2 regions of the Paenibacillus sp. FSL H8-0122 genome follow, and region 2 is predicted to be linked to the other one. Evidence: predicted binding sites of a transcription regulator. Region 2 holds the regulator's gene; the other holds the start of a gene.
What was found. The regulator NrdR, encoded in region 2, represses ribonucleotide reductase genes. The targets are predictions, from matches to a motif close to AACACNATATATNGTGTT.

Region 1: a site for NrdR is predicted at 6,300-6,317, ahead of nrdI (class Ib ribonucleoside-diphosphate reductase assembly flavoprotein NrdI). Genes of this name have one in related genera too.

Annotation. Positions count from the first base shown of each region.
Region 1 is NZ_JBBOTB010000001.1:977,359-986,722, forward strand. It holds gene NSS64_RS04330 (ABC transporter ATP-binding protein) at 1-758, shown strand, start outside; gene NSS64_RS04335 (ABC transporter permease) at 751-1,515, shown strand; gene NSS64_RS04340 (alpha/beta fold hydrolase) at 1,538-2,317, opposite strand; gene nrdF (class 1b ribonucleoside-diphosphate reductase subunit beta) at 2,773-3,732, opposite strand; gene nrdE (class 1b ribonucleoside-diphosphate reductase subunit alpha) at 3,769-5,853, opposite strand; gene nrdI (class Ib ribonucleoside-diphosphate reductase assembly flavoprotein NrdI) at 5,840-6,199, opposite strand; gene NSS64_RS04360 (RNA polymerase sigma factor) at 6,815-7,351, shown strand; gene NSS64_RS04365 (hypothetical protein) at 7,348-8,505, shown strand; gene NSS64_RS04370 (LacI family DNA-binding transcriptional regulator) at 8,641-9,364, shown strand, end outside.
Region 2 is NZ_JBBOTB010000001.1:4,237,667-4,247,030, forward strand. It holds gene NSS64_RS18350 (Ig-like domain-containing protein) at 1-1,363, opposite strand, end outside; gene NSS64_RS18355 (carboxymuconolactone decarboxylase family protein) at 1,640-1,966, opposite strand; gene NSS64_RS18360 (tautomerase family protein) at 1,997-2,383, opposite strand; gene NSS64_RS18365 (LysR family transcriptional regulator) at 2,494-3,390, shown strand; gene NSS64_RS18370 (DoxX family protein) at 3,373-3,825, opposite strand; gene NSS64_RS18375 (TetR/AcrR family transcriptional regulator) at 3,846-4,439, opposite strand; gene NSS64_RS18380 (hypothetical protein) at 4,654-4,791, opposite strand; gene NSS64_RS18385 (hypothetical protein) at 4,995-5,156, opposite strand; partial or broken gene NSS64_RS18390 (transcriptional regulator) at 5,370-5,910, shown strand; tRNA gene NSS64_RS18395 (tRNA-Lys) at 6,361-6,433, opposite strand; tRNA gene NSS64_RS18400 (tRNA-Ala) at 6,443-6,518, opposite strand; gene nrdR (transcriptional regulator NrdR) at 6,767-7,243, opposite strand; gene NSS64_RS18410 (alpha/beta-type small acid-soluble spore protein) at 7,409-7,627, shown strand; gene NSS64_RS18415 (lytic transglycosylase domain-containing protein) at 7,729-8,292, opposite strand; gene coaE (dephospho-CoA kinase) at 8,292-8,888, opposite strand; gene NSS64_RS18425 (manganese efflux pump) at 8,898-9,364, opposite strand, start outside.

The sequences.
Region 1 (9,364 bases), 3.3 Mb from region 2:
CAACCTCGGGAGAGCTGCATTTTTTCAACCGTGCGGCGGCGGGAGACCAGTCTTTTTTCGAGCGGATGGGGGTACTGATTGAGCAGCCCGGGTTATATCCGAACATCTCGGCCTATGAGAACCTGAAGCTGCTCGCCATCGCATATGGTCTAAGTGACAGGGTTACCACGATAGAGAAATTGCTGAGGCTCGTAGGACTGGACCCTAAGAATACCGCCAAAGTCAAAAGCTATTCCATGGGTATGAAGCAGCGGCTGGGGATCGCGGTGGCCTTGCTTGGAAGTCCCGATGTGCTGATTCTGGATGAGCCGATTAACGGGCTTGATCCGCAGGGGATTGTAGAGATCAGGGAGCTCATCCTGGAGCTGAACGCAGCGGGTCTGACGATTCTGATCTCCAGCCACATTCTGGAGGAGCTCTCCAAAATCGCCACCAAGTATGCCATTATCCATCAGGGGGAATTCGCCGAGGTCATCTCCAAGGAAGAATTACAACAGCGCTGTGAGGAACGGATCGAGATTAGCGTGGAGGAAGCCCGGGAGGCTCTCCCGGTGCTGGAGCGCGAGCTGAAGATTACACAATATAAAGTGGTGGACAGCCGTACGGTGTATGTATACGACGAGCATATCCGCATCCGGCAGATCGTCCAGGAGCTGGCGCAGCATGGGATAATGGTAGATTCCATCTCAAGACATAAGCAGAGCCTGGAGCAGTATTTCTTGGAACGCACGGAAAGTGCAGGTGAACGCCATGATTAATCTGTTGCGGATGGACCTGTACCGCTTCACGCGAAACAAGATTATGTACTTGCTGCTGCTTTTGTTCTGTGCCTTTCAGATCTTCGGCATCTATATGATGAAGCAATACGCGCAGCCTGTGGAGGAAGGCGGTGTTCAGATCGGAAATTTAACGGAGATAGACTTCATCCAGTACACGATCTCACAGCCGCCTTCCTGGATGCTGATCTATATCGCCGTGTTCACGATCTATTTCTATATGAGCGAATGGAATTCCGGCTTCCACAAGAATTATATCTCCATGAGACAGGCAAGAATCCACTCCGTCTTCTCCAAAATGGCGATTCTCGCCCTATTCGTGGCCATGCTGTTCCTGACACTGTTAATTGCGGATGGGATCGGGAGAAGGATGCTCTTTGACCAGACAGATATGGGAGATCTAGGCATGCTCATTACCCTGCTGGCCAGCCAATTCCTGCTGCACTGGGCGTTCTCCCTGCTTGTTCTCTGCATTGCTATGATGACTAAGAACCTGCTCATCAGCTTGAGCGCCGGCTTCGTTCTGGCCCTGAATGTGATCGGGATGGTACTGGGGGCGCTGGAGAATCAGTTCACAGGCACTCATCTCACGCAATATCTGCTGATCAACACGCTCGTACGGGTCAAGGATCTAGGCAGCACGGCTGACATGATTCATACATTCGGAGTAGCGGTTGCTGCGATTCTAATACTAAGCTATCTTGCTGTCCGCTACAAAATCAGGGAGGATCTGAACTAGCGTCATTTCGCGCCTGAGGGAATTAGATTCTTCTGCATTCCCCGGGCAGCTCCCCGCCCTGAACCCAGGCCTCGACCAGCTTATTGAACAGCTCCGGCTCCGCCAGAGAGAGGCCATGTCCCATCCGGGGAATCACCACGCCTATGCAGCGGGGATTCTCAGCTACAAGGTCCCGGGCGGATTGCTTCATGACAGATTTCTCACGTTCACCTACAGTAACCAGTATTTTGCCTGCAGCCTCACTGAACCCGGCTGGAATGCGGAACGACATATTCTCTTCCAGCACCCGGATCAGCGTCTTCAGCTCCATCTGCCGGCTCTCTTGAACATACCGTTCCAGGTACTCCTCGCCCAGATAGAGCGTCTTAGCCTGTAGCTTCGCGAACCATCTGTACTTAATCAGCGGAAAAGACAGTCTGACCGCCGGCCCGATCAGCTTGCTGGCGGAGGGAATGGGCCGCACTAACGCGCTGTTGATGATGGCATAATCGATCAGCTCCGGTCTTAACCCCAGCATCTGAACCAACACCTGTGCGCCCAGCGAGAAGCCGGTGACAACGATCTTTCGTCCCTGAGCCCGCTCCTCAATGAGCAACAGAAGCTCCTCCGCACTGCTGCGGATCGTGAACTCCGTATCCTCCCGGCTGAACCCGTGCCCCGGCAGGTCCGGGACCAGACAATGATACCCGGCGAACGCCGCCACCTGCTTCTCCCACATCCACCCGCTCACGCCCCCGCCATGCAGGAAGACCATCAGACAAGCCCCATCCGGGTCTCCGTACTCCTGAATATGTATCGCCATCCCGTTACACCTCTTTCTTGTAAAATAGCCACTCCTACTCCTACTCCTACGTCCCAGTAACAATATGGTCTCATAAGTAGAACCGGCTTTGTCTTCCTTTTCGGGACGGTACCGTTTCAATGAAAAGTGAAGCTTGGGTTTCGATGCTTACTCAGGATCTTTGCGGGGATCGGCAATGTATTCACAAAAAAGCCCCGGCAGCTTGTCCAAGCTGCCGGGTGCTTATTCTACATACCATCCAATAGATTGAACTTGTAATATACAAATTAAGGGATGAATGGCGGAAGGGAATTTTGGAACTGTAGGAGCGGTAGCGTCCGCCTTTGTATACGGATTTCTACCGCGAACAGCGGTTAAATCAAGGAAATCTGTATACAACAGCGGCCGGAAGTCCAAACATTCTCTGGAGTCATGACTATCCCAAGATAAAGATACTGCAAGTTCAATCTACCCACTCAAAAATTAAAATCCTCATCCCGCAAAGGCTCCACATTCATAGCCCGCACATACCCGTTCCCCTTCTTCGAGAAGAAGTCATGTTGCTTCGTGTGGGTGCTGATTCCGTTCTGGACGATCGGGTTAATCTCTTCCTCATCGAACAGCGGATCATGGCCGAGGTTCATCATCGCCTTGTTGGCATTGTAGCGCAGGAAGGTCTTCACTTCCTCTACCAGACCGATCGGCGCGTAGATCTGCTCGGTGTACTGTTCTTCGTTCGCATGGAGCAGACGCAGCAGGCCGACCAGGGTCTCGTAGACATCGCTCTGGTCTTCATCGGACAGCTCCTCAAAAATCTCCTGGGCCAGCACGCCGACATAGACGCCGTGGATGCTCTCATCGCGCAGGATCAGGTCGATGATCTCGCCGCTGCAGGTCATTTTGCCCTGACCGGCCAGATAGAGCGGGTAGAAGAAGCCGCTGTAGAACAGGTAGCTCTCCAGCAGGACCGAGGCGGACATCGCCAGATAGAGGTCTTTCTTCGTCTCAATCTTTTGATAATACTCCGAGATCGTCTCCGCCTTGAACTGCAGGAACGTATTGTCCTCCACCCAGCGGAAAATCCCGTCAATCTGTTCAGTCGAAGCCAGTGTGGTGAAAATGCTGCTGTACGACTTCGCATGAATCTGCTCCATCATCCCCATGAAGCCAAGGACCGCCTTGCGCTGCAAGCCGTCCACATGCTCCATAATCTGCGGCATCCCTACGCCGCCCTGAATCGTATCCAGCAGGGTCAGTCCGCCCAGCACCTTCATATAAGAGTCCTTTTCAATCTCACTCAGCGTGAGCCAGGACATTTTGTCATCGGATAATGGAATTTCGTCGTCGGTCCAGAACTGCATAATATTCTGGTTCCAGAACATCAGCGAGAAATCGTCGTCGGGACGGTTCCAGTTCACGGCTTGAATTGCGCTCATAATCGTATATTCTCCCTTTCTGTACCTGTGCTCCTCTTAGATGGAGCAGGCCAGGCATTCCTCGACAGACAATTTGTTGGTCCGGGTGTAGTACAGGGATTTCAGCCCTTTGTGCGCCGCATACAGGTAAGAGCGGGCCAGCTCACGGGTTGTAACATCACTGTTCACATGCAGAACCGTTGAGATACCCTGGTCGATATGAGGCTGAATCTCCGCAATCAGATCAATCACCTTGAACTGGTCCATCTGGTAGGCGGATTTATAATAGAACACATTGTCCGGACGCAGGTAAGGCATCGGATAGTAGGTGGTCGAGTTGGCATACGTGCGGGTCTCGATCTGCTCTACAATCGGCATGACGCTGGAGGTCGCATTCTGGATGTACGAGATGCTTGCGGTCGGCGCAATCGCCAGACGGTAGGCATGGTACAGGCCGTGCTTCATCACCTTGTCACGCAGCTCTTTCCAATCCTCTGTAGTAGGAATGTAGATCCCCTCGAACAGCTCCTGCGCTTTTGCCGTAACCGGACGGTAGTCTGTAGTCAGATAACGGTCGAAATACACGCCGCTGGCGTAGTCGGACTGCTCGAAGCCATAGAAGGTCTCACCTGTCTCGGCGGCAATCTCCATACTTTTCTCAATCGAATGATAGTTCATGGTCATGAAGAAGGTGCGTGCGAAATCACGGGCCTGCTCACTCTCATAAGCCACCTTGTTCTTGGCAAAATACCCGTGCAGGTTCATTACTCCCAGACCTACGGAGTGCATTTCCTTGTTCGCTTTAGCTACGCCCGGAGCGTTGGAGACCGTAGTCATATCGCTGACAGCCGTCAGTGCCAGCATGCCCTCATGTACGGATTCACGAATCTTGCCGTGCTCCATCACGTTCACAATGTTGAGGGAAGCCAGGTTGCAGCTGATATCGCGGCGGATCTCGTCCTGCTGACCGTAGTCGTTAATCTCTGAAGTCTCCTGCAATTGGAAAATCTCGGTGCACAGGTTGGACATCTTGATCTGGCCCACATTACGCAGGGCATGGGCGTTATTGGCATTACTCTTGTTCATAATATACGGATAGCCCGATTCAAGCTGGATCATGGCGATCTTGGTCAGCATGTCGCGTGCGCTCATGGCGATTTTTTTCTTCACGCGCGGATCAGCGAGCAGGGTATCATACATAACGTCCAGATCCATGTCATCCAGATGCGTACCGTACGCCTTGTAGACCGTGTAAGGAGCGAACACATGCAGCGGCTGATTATCCTGTGCGAGCTTGTAGAAGCGGTTAGGCACGATCAGGCCGATAGACAACGTCTTCAGGCGTGTCCGTTCGTCGGCGTTAATCTTCTTGCTGTCCAGGAACTCCAGTACATCCCAGCCGAAAATATTATAATAAGCCGCACCCGAACCCTTACGCTGGCCCATCTGGTCCGCATAGGAGAAGCCGTCTTCCATGAGCTTCAGGACAGGCATGATGCCTTTGGCCGCATCCTCGACACCTTTAATCGTCTCGCCGCGCGAGCGCAGCTTGGACAGATTGACCGCAACGCCGCCCCCGATTTTCGACAGCTGCATGCAGGTGTTCAGCACATAGTTGATCGAATTGAGCGAGTCGTCCATTTCCAGCAGGAAGCAGGAGACCATCTCGCCGCGGCGGCTTTTACCGGCATTGAGGAAGGTTGGTGTCGCCGGCTGCAGGCGCTGTTCCATCATCGAACGGGCCAGTGTACGGGCAGTCTCTACGTTACCCCGTCCCAGATGCAGAGCCACTACCGCTACGCGGTCCGGATAATGCTCCAGGTACTGCTTACGGTCATTGCTTTTGACGGCATAGTCGGTATAGAACTTGGAAGCCGCCATATAGGAAGGGAAGCGGAAATTATATTCATGGGCGATCCGGTAGACATCCTCCATCTCAGCAGCGGAGTAGCGGTCGTACAGGTCCTCGTAGTAGTCATTGGCAATCATATAATCAATCTTGGCTTTCGTATCTGTGAAGGTCAGGCTGCGCCGCTCCACATCCTGCATGAACTCGGCTACTGCTTCCTGGTCCTTATCCAATTGGAAAAAGCCGCTTTCGTCTCTCTTCATCAACATGTTGTTCAATTCAATATGCCGCAACCCGGTCCACCTCCTGTTTTATGCGCTGTACGTCCCCGAAGGTTCCCGACAATTCAAACTTGCCGACCACCGGTACGTTGTAACGCTGTGCAATTAAGTCTGCGCTGTGCGCGTATAGCTCACCCCAGTTTTTGTTGCCGCTCGCGGCGATGCCTTTGAGCCTGGAGTGGTTTCGTTCAAGGAATGTTGACACCTTCTCTGGAATCTGTCCAAATCCGGTAGTGTATGTAACAAGCACGTAAGGCTCGTCGATCGTCATATGCTCTTCGATTTGAACCGCCGGAAGCTTCAGTTTATTAATGAATCTTCTGACGTTGCCGGTCTTGGAATCGTAAGCAATCAACATGGCTCCTAACCTCCTATAACATGTAGCCCATTCTACAGCTCTTTCTACTTGACAAATGAACTTGGGCGAAATCACTAGATTTATGGGCTTTACTCTTATATACACTATATTTAGTAATGCTTAATCATTTTATATACCATATATTGAAAAGTCAAGAGACAGACAGACCTCTGCGGCCCCTCAAAACAGAGCTTAAAACCGCCAATCCCACGCCCCGCCTGCATTCTATTCTCTTATAATTAATTAGTATTTTTTTAAAGCAATTTGCGGGGCTGTGGAATGGTGCAGACAGGGGCTCCCGGGAAGGGGAAACGGCTGTGATTTTTGAAAGCGTTTAGCCTTCGGGGGATCTGGATTTCATTGCACTTCGTACATTAGATGCTCCTTAAATTCAGGAGGAAATCAGATCTGTTGTATTTTGTACACTTGATTTCAGCTAACAGCGGCTGATTGAGCAGATTCTTCAGATTCTAATGCAGGAAATACAATAGAATGGAGATTAACGGAAAATATCGGCAATTCTATTGCAGAAAGTGCAATCCGCATATTCAGTTTTACAATAACAGGGAACCATATCCGCCGGCAGGAGTCTTATTAGGTGAGAGGGGAGAGAACATGCAGAGTAAAGAACTAACGTATAGCATGACCTGTGCCTCATCGGTATCGCTTCGCGAGATGATGGAGACCTACGGCCAGGACGTATGGAATTATGCTTTTGTCTTAACCCGCAGCCGGGAGCAGGCCAGCGACATCAGCCAGGAGGTATTCCTGAAGGCCTACAAGAGCATCGGCAAGTACCGGGGACAGGCCACCCTGAAAACCTGGCTGCTGACCATCACGCGCAACACCGCGTTCAGCTTACGGCGCAACAGCTTCTGGCGGAGGTTCACTCCGCTGGGCAGCTATCAGGATCATGGAGGCACCCTGTCCGCAGAACAAGAGGCCATCGGCAATCAATACGCCAACCGGATCTGGGAGATTATTATGGCCCTGCCGGACAAGTACAGAGAGGTGCTGGTGCTGGATATCCAGCAGGATCTTCCGGTTGCTGAGATGTCCGCGCTGCTCGGGATCGCGCAGGGGACGGTCAAATCCCGGCTCGGACGGGCCAGAGAGAAAGTGAGAACGGCGATAAAGGAGGAAAACCTGTGAAGACGAGACAAGAGAAGGAGCAAGTGAAGGTGATGAGCGGGGAGAAGGACTGGTACAGGCAAGCCGGGCGGAGCCCGCTTGCAGAGCCTGGATTCACGCCACAGCTCATGGCGCGGATTGAAGAGGCTGCGGCAGAAGGATCACCGGGCATAATCGGACTACGCCGCCGCTTCAGCCGTATGGCCGCCTTCGGCGGACTGGCAGCCGTCCTGCTGCTCGCCGCGCTGATCTGGCCGTTTGGCCCAGGGGCCGGCCTCGATCCGGCAGGGAGGCTGGCAGCGGTCTTTAAGCCTGGCTCGGGAGCGGCTGTGGTTACGCCGTCGGCGCCTCCTTCGGCTACGCAGAATGCTGCTTCACCAACATCGCCGCAAGCCTACAACCCGCCGGTTGGTTCTGCGGAGTTCGAGCTTGGTGGAGTGAAGTACTACATGCCCCTGCCCATGAACAGAGACAAGACACGTGCGCGTGCCGTTGAGACCAACGCCGGGATTGTCTGGTCGCCGCCGCCTCCGATGGTAAATTACAGCAAGCCCAAATACACCCATCCTACAGAGCCTTACACATTGTATCTGTCTCCCAAAGGTCAGGCCGAGTTATCTGAAGCCACAGCTAAGCGGATATATACTCTTCCGCTCTATGCGGGTGGCTCGCAGAAATATTATGAATTAACGGGGATCTGCGATGGAGGTAACTATGTAGTGCTGGGTATCGGAACGATCACTTTGGGTAAAGGGGTAGGAATGACACCTGAAAAGTTATCCGTATTGAATTTAAAAGCAGCCGCAGCTGGAGAAACAATAGCCCCGCAGGAACTGCTGGATTTAAGCAGCTTAGGTGACAAATATTCCTTGTACAGATCCTTTATTGCTTTTGATAAAACTAATAGCGAGATGCTGCTTGTATATTACAGTGATGATAAAAAGAATGGTTTTGACGTTCATGGCAGTCTGTACGATATTGCTACTGGAGCGATACAGAATATAAGCAGCAAAATCGGCATCGACGTTCAAGGCCAGCAGCAGACGGCTATTTATGAAGTGAACGGTAAGAAGCGGAAAGCGGATATCGTTTTGCTCCTCGGTCAGCAGTGGTACTATGAATGGTACTATCAGGAATACGGACAGCAGATTGATCCTGCCAAGACAGGGAAGTGAAGGGGCTCCTAATTATTTTACGTGGATCATATAGATAATTTACTAAAAAAAAGCTATACTTTTTGATAATATCTCTAAGTAAACTTGATTTGTGTTTACTTCTGGAGTTCGATATCGAAGAGTGGAGCGGGATCAATGAAGAAGCTGACTATTGAGGATGTGGCCCGGAAAGCGGGCGTATCGAAAAGCACAGTCTCGCAATTTTTGAATAAACGGTTCAAATATATGAGTGAGGCGACCAAAAACCGTATTGCCGAGGTTATCGATGAGCTGAATTACCAGCCCAATGGACTTGCCCGCAGTCTCAAGCAGAACCGCACGCATATGGTTGGCATTATTGTGGCCAATATAGATTATTCGCTGTCCATTCAGTGTATCCGGGCCATCGAGAATGAGCTGCAGCGCCACGGTATCCAGGTGATTATCTGCAACTCTGATGAGAATGCGGACAAGGAGAATACTTATGTGGAGACGCTGGTCGCCCGTCAGGTGGATGGCCTGATTATTTTCCCGGCTGGAGATCAGCCTGCGCCTTATACCAGATTAATTGAAGCGGAATATCCGCTGGTCTTCATGGACCGGCTGGTTGACGGGATTACGACCCAGAGCCTGCTGCTGGATAATGAAATGGCGGTGAAGACCGCTATCCGGGAGCTGACCGGCCACGGCCATGAAGCGATTGCTATTCTATCCTTGCCGCTTGGCGTACATGCGATCACCCCGCGCAAGGAGCGAATGAGCGGGTACAAAAAAGCGATGGAGGAAGCAGGTCTGCCTCTGCTGGGTTCGTATATGCGCAGTGTGTCGCGCGAAGATATCGCTTCCGCACTGGACGAGCTGTTACAGCTGCCCCAGCCGC
Region 2 (9,364 bases):
CCCCTGTCGCCCCTGGCACAGGAGAATAATCGATAACGGTTGGAGCGGTCTCATCTCCTGGTCCAGCAACAGTCGTGAAGCTCCAATCACCCGCTGCGATAGCTGCATTGCCGCTGTCACCGTTAGTGAAAGCATCCGCGTCAATTGTTACAGCATATTTCGTACCTTGATCGAAATTCTTACCCGGATTAACCGTTACCGTATTGGTAGCTGGATTTACCGTTACTCTGCTGGTGTCATCCGCCGGGATGATTTCAACCGGAGCGGACAGATCCGCAGCCTTGAATATTTTAATATTAAAGTCGTCTCCAGTGGCTGCCGTCACCGGCTGATTAAACATCAGCTGCAGGTTTGCATCTACTGCTACATCGGTCTCATCATTTCCCGGAGTCAGACTGAGCACCCGCGGAATGTTTGGAACGGCATTGGACTCAATGATCACACCCGTTACACCCACAGCGATAAAGCGGTTATGGTTCTGATTAAATGCAATTCCATTAAGGGTTGTAGTCACACCTGTATTTTCAGGCTTCCAATTCTGCCCCATATCACTAGTAGAGAAAACCTTACCGCCGTCTCCTGCGGCCATAAATACCCCGTTCCCGGAAGCCACTCCGTTCAGATTCACTTTAGAATCCAGGGTCTGCTCAACGCCTTTTTTACTTTCCGGAGAGATAATAATGGTTCCCGACGCCCCGACAGCCATGAACATGCCACCGCCGAAGCTGATGCCCTTTAAATTTTCGGTTGTTTTACGTGTTACCGGGGTCCACTCAAGTCCATCCTCGGAAATTACCACCGTACCGTTATCGCCCACTGCTACAAACGTACCGTTGCCGTAAGCCACAGCGTTCAGATTCTCAGTAGTGTCTGAGTATCGTATATCCCAGTCAGTGCCGTTGTCATTTTTTATCATGATAAATCCTGAATCGCCGACTAGAACTAATTTTTCATCACCGTAACTGACTCCATTCCAGTTAAAACCGGCGGATCCATCGGAGGGTGTCCAGGACACGCCATCTGTTGACGTTAGGACTATCCCATAGTCACCGACTGCAACATATTCGCCATCTGTACCCGTATGGATAATATCGTTCAAATTCTCGGTCACACCTGATTCGCGGTCTGTCCAGGTCATGGAGCTGCTTAATGCACCAATTTCTCCTCCATTGCCCACCATTACTGTACCGGTGCCTATTGCTACTGCATTTAATGTAATTCCGCCTGGCGCCGTATCGAGAGACAACCAGCTTGCCGCACCATTGTCTGTCGAACCCGCATATACCGGAAAGGCTCCGGTCCAAACTAAGCTGATCACGAGTAACAACGAGAAATATTTTTTCAATCCCTTACCCTTAAACAATGTATCGCTCCCCCTTGTTCATTCATCCTGTGCTATATTGCAAATTCTGCTGGAGTGTAGCACCTGCCCCCTTAGAAAATTCATATCTGGGCTCCATTCTAGCAGACAGCTCTAAACAAACTCTTAACAATTCTCGACAAAAACCGATTCACCAGGACCTAATTGGGGTATAGCTCTAAAAAAAATGAAAAAACAGCGATTTTCTAACCACTTATCAAAAAAATTGTCTAAACCAAAAAAAGCGCACGGAGCTTTCGCTCACATGCGCAATTGTGGTTATATTTCCTCGAAAATCCCCTTGGCAACCAGTATCGCCGATGCGGCACGCGGCCAGCCTGCATAAAAGGCGAGATGAGTCATGGCCTCGATCAATTCTTCCTCGGATAGACCGTTGTCCAGGGCCAGACGGATATGAAAGGGTAACTGTCCGGTAAGCCCGCCGGCAACCAGGGCCGATATCGTCAGGAGACTGCGTTCCCGAAGCGATAACTGTTCCCTTCTCCATACCTCCCCGAAGAGCACCTCCTCCGAATAACGCGCGAACGAAGGAGCAATATCTCCGAAGGCCTCATGGGCATTCGATGCAATTTTCCGATGCTTCATTCCAAAACCTCCATTTCCTTCAAGGATCATTCATTCAATCATCTGAGCGATGCCATTGCCAAACGTCCAATCCTCGAATTCTGTATCGACCAGTACGACGAAGACGTCTTCTTTCCTGATGCCCAGTGTGCTCGACAACGTCTCAGCCAGCTTGCTGTAAAAGCCCCTTTTCTGCTCCTTGCTTCTCCCGGATTTCAGCGTAATTTGAATAAAGAGCAACCCATCACTCCGCTCTATGTTTAAGTAATTCGGGCTGTAATAAAATCCGCTTGCTTTATGGGCATGAAATACCTGAAAGAAATCATCTGGCGGCACGTTAAAATGCTCCACGAGAGCACTCATAATTTCACGGCTAATGATGGGCAGCTGTTGGTCATCATATTTGTTCTCCAAGTAACTGACTCTGACAAAAGGCATGTCACTTCACTCCTTTACTGGTGTAACTTCATTGTACTCTCCGCCTCTCATTCTGTATAATTGAATTAAATGATATAAAAATTCAATTTATTCGATGGAGATATCTGCTAATGGACCTAAAAGAACTAACTACATTTCAAACCATCCTGCAAGAAGGAAACTTCTCTAAAGCCGCCGCCAAACTGAACTACGCGCAGTCCACAATCACCAATCAGGTTCAACGTCTGGAGAAGGAACTGGGCATCAAGCTGTTCAAACGGGGCTGGGACTCTGAGCTTACAGCTTCGGGGCGGATATTTGCCGCTGAGATCGATAGTCTGATTCGACATTGGACCTATGTTGCGGGTCAGGCCAAGGCTCTGCAAAAAGAAGAGATCGGTACGCTTAGTATCGGCGGGCTGGAAACGTTGACGGAGCATGTACTGCCAAAGTCGCTTCTTCGCTTCATGGAGCATAAGCCTAATGTATCCTGCCATTTTGTGATCGGTAACACCGCTTCACTCTCGCATGCACTGCTTCAGAATCAATTGGATTTTGCCATCTGTGGAGAGCCTGTTGACCTATCTTCGTATCACTTCGAACCCTTGTATCAGGAGCGGATATCTTTTATCGCAGGGAACAACCACCCTTTGGCCGCAAAAGATGAGATCGCTTTCGAGGAATTGCTTGGTTATCCAATCATTGCCGGGGGAGCTACCTGTCTATATCATTCCCAATTAGCGAAGCATTTCTCCCGGTACACCGACACTCCTTTTCTGCATACAGTAAGTCAAATCTCCGCCATTGCGGGCTTCGTCCGGCAAATCCCTTCTATCGGAGCCGTCCTCGAATCTACGCCGTTACCGCCGAATGTCGTAAGACTTCATGTTGAGCTGAAGAACGCCGCCATTCCCGTAGGCCTGCTGCAATCACGCAACGTTGAGTATCATTCCTCATCCAAGAAGCTTTTAATGCAATTTGTAAAAGAGGAGCTGGAGTCCTGTCCACGATTAAGGCAGGTAGAGTAACGGGGATGCGAGCAGCACTGCAGTGATAAAAACGAGCTGAATCCCTATGCGGACCGGTAATTTCGGGACCGGCTTGCCGCCAATCGTCAACCGAGTGCGTGCTGCATAGATATTGGCGGGGAGCATGGCAATCAGCAGCACAATCAGGCACACGGCAGCGGCCAAGGAAACAGCTGGCAGCAATAATCCAATAGCCCCGGCGATCTCCAGCATTCCGGTAACCGTAACAATCCATTCCTTCCTTGGAAAAAGGGGCGGTACCATTCTGACCAGATCAGCCCGCCGCCGTCCCCAGTGAGCCGAAGCACCCAGAAGCAGCATAATGGCTACGGCCCACTGAAGGGCGGTTTGCCAGTCATTCCAATATGTCAAGCCCAGGAGACCCATCCCCCGGAACAGCAAAAAGGATGCGATAAGCGCGATAAAAGGAACCATTGTATACTCCTCCTTCACCATTAATTCTTCAGGATACCCGCCATAAAGCCGGCTACCTCTTTCGCTGACAGGGACTCGGGAGAGGCGCGCATGGAGGTGCGTACCCGCAGACCCAGCGACAGCAGGACGAACAGCTCCGCCGTCTCATCAGGATTAACGCTGTCTTTGATCACCCCGTATTTTTGCCCCGTGATAATCCACTGTCTGGAGACTGACACCGACCGCTCATGAAAATGCTCAAGTACCTCCGCTACCGCCGGTTCATTCTCCTTGCCCAGCAGATATAGGAGCACCTTGTTGGTCGCTTCATGGCTGTCCTCAAGACCAGCCAGACTTCTGGCAATGGCCAGCATCGGCCCGTCAAAAGCTTTATCCGGACTGCCTGCCACCTCCTCCTCAAAACGATTATTCACAGCGTCAAGCCGCTCCTCCAGCACCCAGGCAAAAATCTCATCCTTACTCTTCACGTAATGAAATATAGCCCCCTTCGACAATTGCGATTGCTCCATAATGTCCTTCAAAGTGATGGCATGACAGCTCTTATCCCGCAGCAGCTGCTTGGTAGCCTCCAGCAGCTGCCGGATCGTCTGCTCCCGCCGGTCTGCGTTCTTCATCGCTATTCTCCTCTTCTGCCTGGCATAGTTAAGATTAGATTAAATTAGGATATGATTACTGTTGATTATACATACCGACCGTCGGTTTGTAAATTGGTGTGTAAATAAAAAAAGGCTCGGAATGTTCCGGATAACGTGGATTAATTCCTCCATCATTTCTCCGACTACCGCACCCGTGATTTTAATACCTGTCCGATCTGGATCTTATATCCAGTTATGCCTCTTCATCCTCTTCGTCTTCAGCATCATCAAAATCTCCATGTTGATCCGGTGCCTCTCCCTCGATCTCCGTAATCATAGGCAGCTTTTGTCCCGGCTTCACTTCTGTCTCTCCCAGATATTGAATAATCATTCTCCACTCATCGCCATAATCGAATAAGAGGAGCAGCTTATGTTTGGGGGTATTCGTAACTGCCGCAAGATCCTACAGCGATGCCTTTGCAGATATTGCAATCCTCCGGTTCGGCCGTCCACGCACCGCACCGTTCCAGTCGCTTAAGGTTACTTTGAATAATCTGGCTTGTTCATTCTTAGTCATCAGACTCTCCCCTTTTATCAATTCCACTCTTCCTCACGCATTCTCCGAATCTCATTGTACAGTTCTTTTGCTTCATTAGGCGTCAGTATACCTTCAGATTCAAGAATATCGTCAATTGAATAGTCATCTTCAGCTAGCCCATTAGTTGTTTGTTTTTCCATTCTTTTTGGCACAAGCATGTCTGATTTCAGCCTCCTATGAGGACTTAAGGGTAGTATAACTTATTGATTCCTGGATTTGTAGCGCTATAATAAGAAACATAGGTTGTGAAGCACACGCCGCTTGTAATGCTTTGCCCCTTCCGAGTTAGTTTCTTGGAGAGGGTTGAGTATTGAGGCGGCTTTTTTGCGGGAAAAATAAACACTAAGTTGAGCGTTCGAGGAGGAGTACGGATGCCGCGATTTGAGCAGCAGTACGAGGAATGGTTAGTTAGCAATCTTAAGAATGAGAGCAACCACAGGCGAAAGGAGCTACTTGGCAAAGGATTAGGCCACGGAACAGTTGAATTTCTCCGCAAGGTATGGTTTCCGGCAATAGGCAATTTCGATCATTTGTTTCCAGAATGGGAAGTGCGTGATTTCAATAACGGGTACCGCTATCTGGACTTAGCTTATATGCCTGGAGGTGCAAAAGGCGGGATTGAGATTCAAGGCTTCGATTATCGAAGAACCCAAGCAATGTCAACAGTTGGTGTTGTCTTTTATCGGCAAATTCATTGCGACGGATGTTGCTTCCACCTTAACTTGGCTCGAAGCGGAGACCCTTCGTTACGCAAGACGTCTGCTCAGGGCATTCACACCTTTGGAGCTTGCTAAGCATCTCAGGGTAACGGACAGGCACTCCAGACGAATTCTGCATCATTTGGTCGAACAACAGTTACTGGATGTCGCTGGAGGACAGCAGCGCAACCGGACATATCAGCTTAGAGTGTAACGTATGTTTAGGAGCATAATTATAAAGCTGATATGGTAAAAACACTTGAATTCCGTGGCTGTGAGCGTGAGAAGTAGAGGTATCAATCAGCTGTAACGGACCGAGGCGCGCCTATTTCTACAAAAAGCACAATTTCACCAAGCTTACGGACTCAGATGGCGCTATTTACTAGATTTCATCTCATATATGGATGGTGATGAAACAATAAGCGCGATAAGGTCCGTTAGCCCTTTTAATTATGTTGAATAGAGAAAATAAGGGCTGTGGAGTCCGTAGCAGTCCTTTAGACACATTTAGAACCGAAGGATATAGACGGAAACCATACTTCGCAGTTGAGGTTCGGGGGTTCACGGTTCGGGAATGGATCTCAAGCCCTTGCTGTTCCCCCACTTAATCATCCGCATCCCCTGAAACAGCAAAAGAACAGCATCTCTGCCGTTCTTCATGTGATGGACTCTCAGGGGCTCGAACCCTGGACAAATAGATTAAGAGTCTACTGCTCTACCAACTGAGCTAAGAGTCCGTATGAAATTGGTGGAGCCAAGGGGGATCGAACCCCTGACCTCATCGCTGCCAGCGATGCGCTCTCCCAGCTGAGCTATGGCCCCATAATTTTACAATTTTGCCAATTTAGAATTACATTATGTATTCTAAAATCTAACCTTAGTGATAAGCTCAAGCCGCTTATTCATCAATGTGTTTCGTAGGCGACTTCTATATAATACAGAAATCTGCTTTCAGTGTCAACACTTTTTCGAAATTATTTTTGAGGACAAACGCCCTACCCGGGAACTGGCCCTATAACCCCAGAGCCAGCCCCGCTACCCCAATCAAACCCCTCTACTCCCTAAACCGCTTACAGCCCGTCCAGCTCCTCCGTGTTCTTGGACAGCAGTCCCTTCAGTTCCTTCATGAACATGTTAATGTCCTTGAACTGGCGGTACACGGACGCGAAGCGGACGTAGGCTACCTCGTCGACAGGGTAGAGCTGCTCCATGACCAGCTCGCCGATCTGGCGGCTCTCGATCTCGGCGAGGGCGATGCCGCGCAGGCTTTTTTCCACCTCGGATACGATGACCTCCAGGCGCTCAACAGGGACCGGACGCTTCTCGCAGGCACGGATCAGGCCACGGAGGATTTTGTCACGGCTGAACTCTTCACGGCTGCCGCCTTTTTTGATCACAATCAGGGGGGTCTCTTCAATCATCTCGAAGGTGGTGAAACGGCGGCTGCACAGCTCGCATTCCCGCCTGCGGCGGATGGACTTATTCTCATTGGCCGGGCGCGAGTCCAGGACTTTGGTATTGGTGTGGTCGCAGTAAGGACATTTCATAAGCTTCTTCACTTCCTCATCATTAGAATGGTCAGGCCCCGCCCCTTGATACACAAGGGCTATGCGGGATTAATTTAATTTCCAGAAAACACCGTTTATTTGTTGTTATGAATCTGACATGTCCGGCACATAATACAGTTACCAACCGATAGGAGGTGAACAGCAATGAGCCAAAATAACAACTCCAATAACCTGGTAGCTCCAAACTCACGCGGTGCCTTGGAACAACTGAAATATGAAGTTGCCCAGGAACTAGGTATCACCCTCTCCCCAGACGGATACCAAGGCAATAAAACTTCTTACGAAAACGGTTCGATCGGTGGTTACATCACTAAACGTCTTGTAACCCTGGCTGAACAGCAATTGGCAGGTCAGTACAAATAATAACCTGCTAAGCGCGACATGAGCTTGCCTAAGAAGTATCGAACGGCCTCCGGCCGTTTGATGCTTCTTTTTACATAACAGCAGCAGAAGTAACAAGCACCCTAGAACTCACTGTAGAGCTCGGTGTATTGATCATAATAATAAATTACACGCTGCACGTAGTGACGCGTCTCACCGAACGGAATGTCCTTCACAGAGGCTTCTGTTCCGTCCCATTGCCCTTCATCCAACCAGCTCTGCACCTTACCGGGCCCGGCATTATAGGCGGCTATGACCGCTATACGGTTGCCGTCGAACTGCTTGGACAGCGTAGACAAATACCAGGTGCCCAGTTCAATATTGGAGGAGGGCTCTTGCTTCAGCCGCTCCAGCGACACGTCGGGGAGCTTGGCCTTTTCGAGCGCCCACTTGGCGGTATCCGGCATGAGCTGCATGAGCCCCAGTGCGCCTTTTTTGGATTCGCGGCCGGTCTTATAATTGGTCTCCACACGGATGATGGACGCCACCAGAAACGGGTCCATCTCATACGTCTGGCTGTGCTGGCGGATCTCTGCTTTATAATGAATAGGATAAAACCATGACATCCAGTTGGAGCCAAGAAACAGGATCGCGGTGAAGCCGATGAACAGCAGCAGCAGAACTCTTTTTTTACGCAGCCACTTCATCATATCAGGCCCAGCCTGTCCCAGAGCCGGGCAACCTGAAGCTCTGCAGACTCCAGATCACCGCTATTGTCGATCACAAATGTTGCTTTCCTGCGCTTCAGTTCAATATCCATCTGGGACCGCAGCCGGTCCTCCGCCTGTTCCAGCTTCATTCCGCTGCGCTCCATGAGGCGGGCTAACTGCACCCTCCTCGGAACATAGACCACAATAATCTGATCAAACAAGGAATCCAGCTCTGATTCGAAGAGCAGCGGAATATCCACAATGACCAGCCGTTGCGGATTCTCCTGTTCAAGCGCATACATCCTGTCCGTGATCTCCCTGCGGATTGCCGGATGGGTCAGGTTATTCAGTGTCTTAAGCGCCTCCGGGTCCCGGAAGACAATCTCGCCAAGACCTGCCCGGTCCAGCGAACCGTCAGGCAGCAGGATGCGGTCTCCAAAAGCCTCCACCGCTGCCGCCAGTACCGGGTGTCCGGGGAGCATCACCTCTCGGGCGATGACATCAGCATCCACCAGCGCAGCTCCCTTGCGGACAAACAGTGCAGACACGGTGCTTTTTCCCGAAGCGATGCCTCCGGTTAAGCCTATAATCATGTACTCACCTCATAATAACTTCATTATACCCATTACAATTAATAATATCGCGGGCAGCGCAGCCGCATGCTTCATCCAGTAGCTGCCTGATAATCTCAGTCCTGTCTTCATCCCCATCAGCAGAAAGGTCCCGCTGAATACAGCGATCATCAGCGAGGTGGACCACGGGCTGAATCCGAGCAACGCTGCACCAAGACCGGCTCCGAAGGCATCCAGCGACAACGCAATCCCCAGAATCATGGCTTCCATGGAGGAGATGCTCCCCGAGGCATCCATATCCGCAGAAGATGGTGTGCGGAGAATCTGTATAACCACGCCCAGATGGCGAAGCTCCAGCGAGAATACGGCCGGCTTCAGCTCTGTCTCAGCAAGTTGTGCGGCAGCAGCCGTCTCCTGCCTGGTCTCCTGCCCCGAATAGCCTTTATCGGCTGCCGGCGCAGGCTCTTCCTGCTCCTTCTCCTTCTGCGTCAGCATCT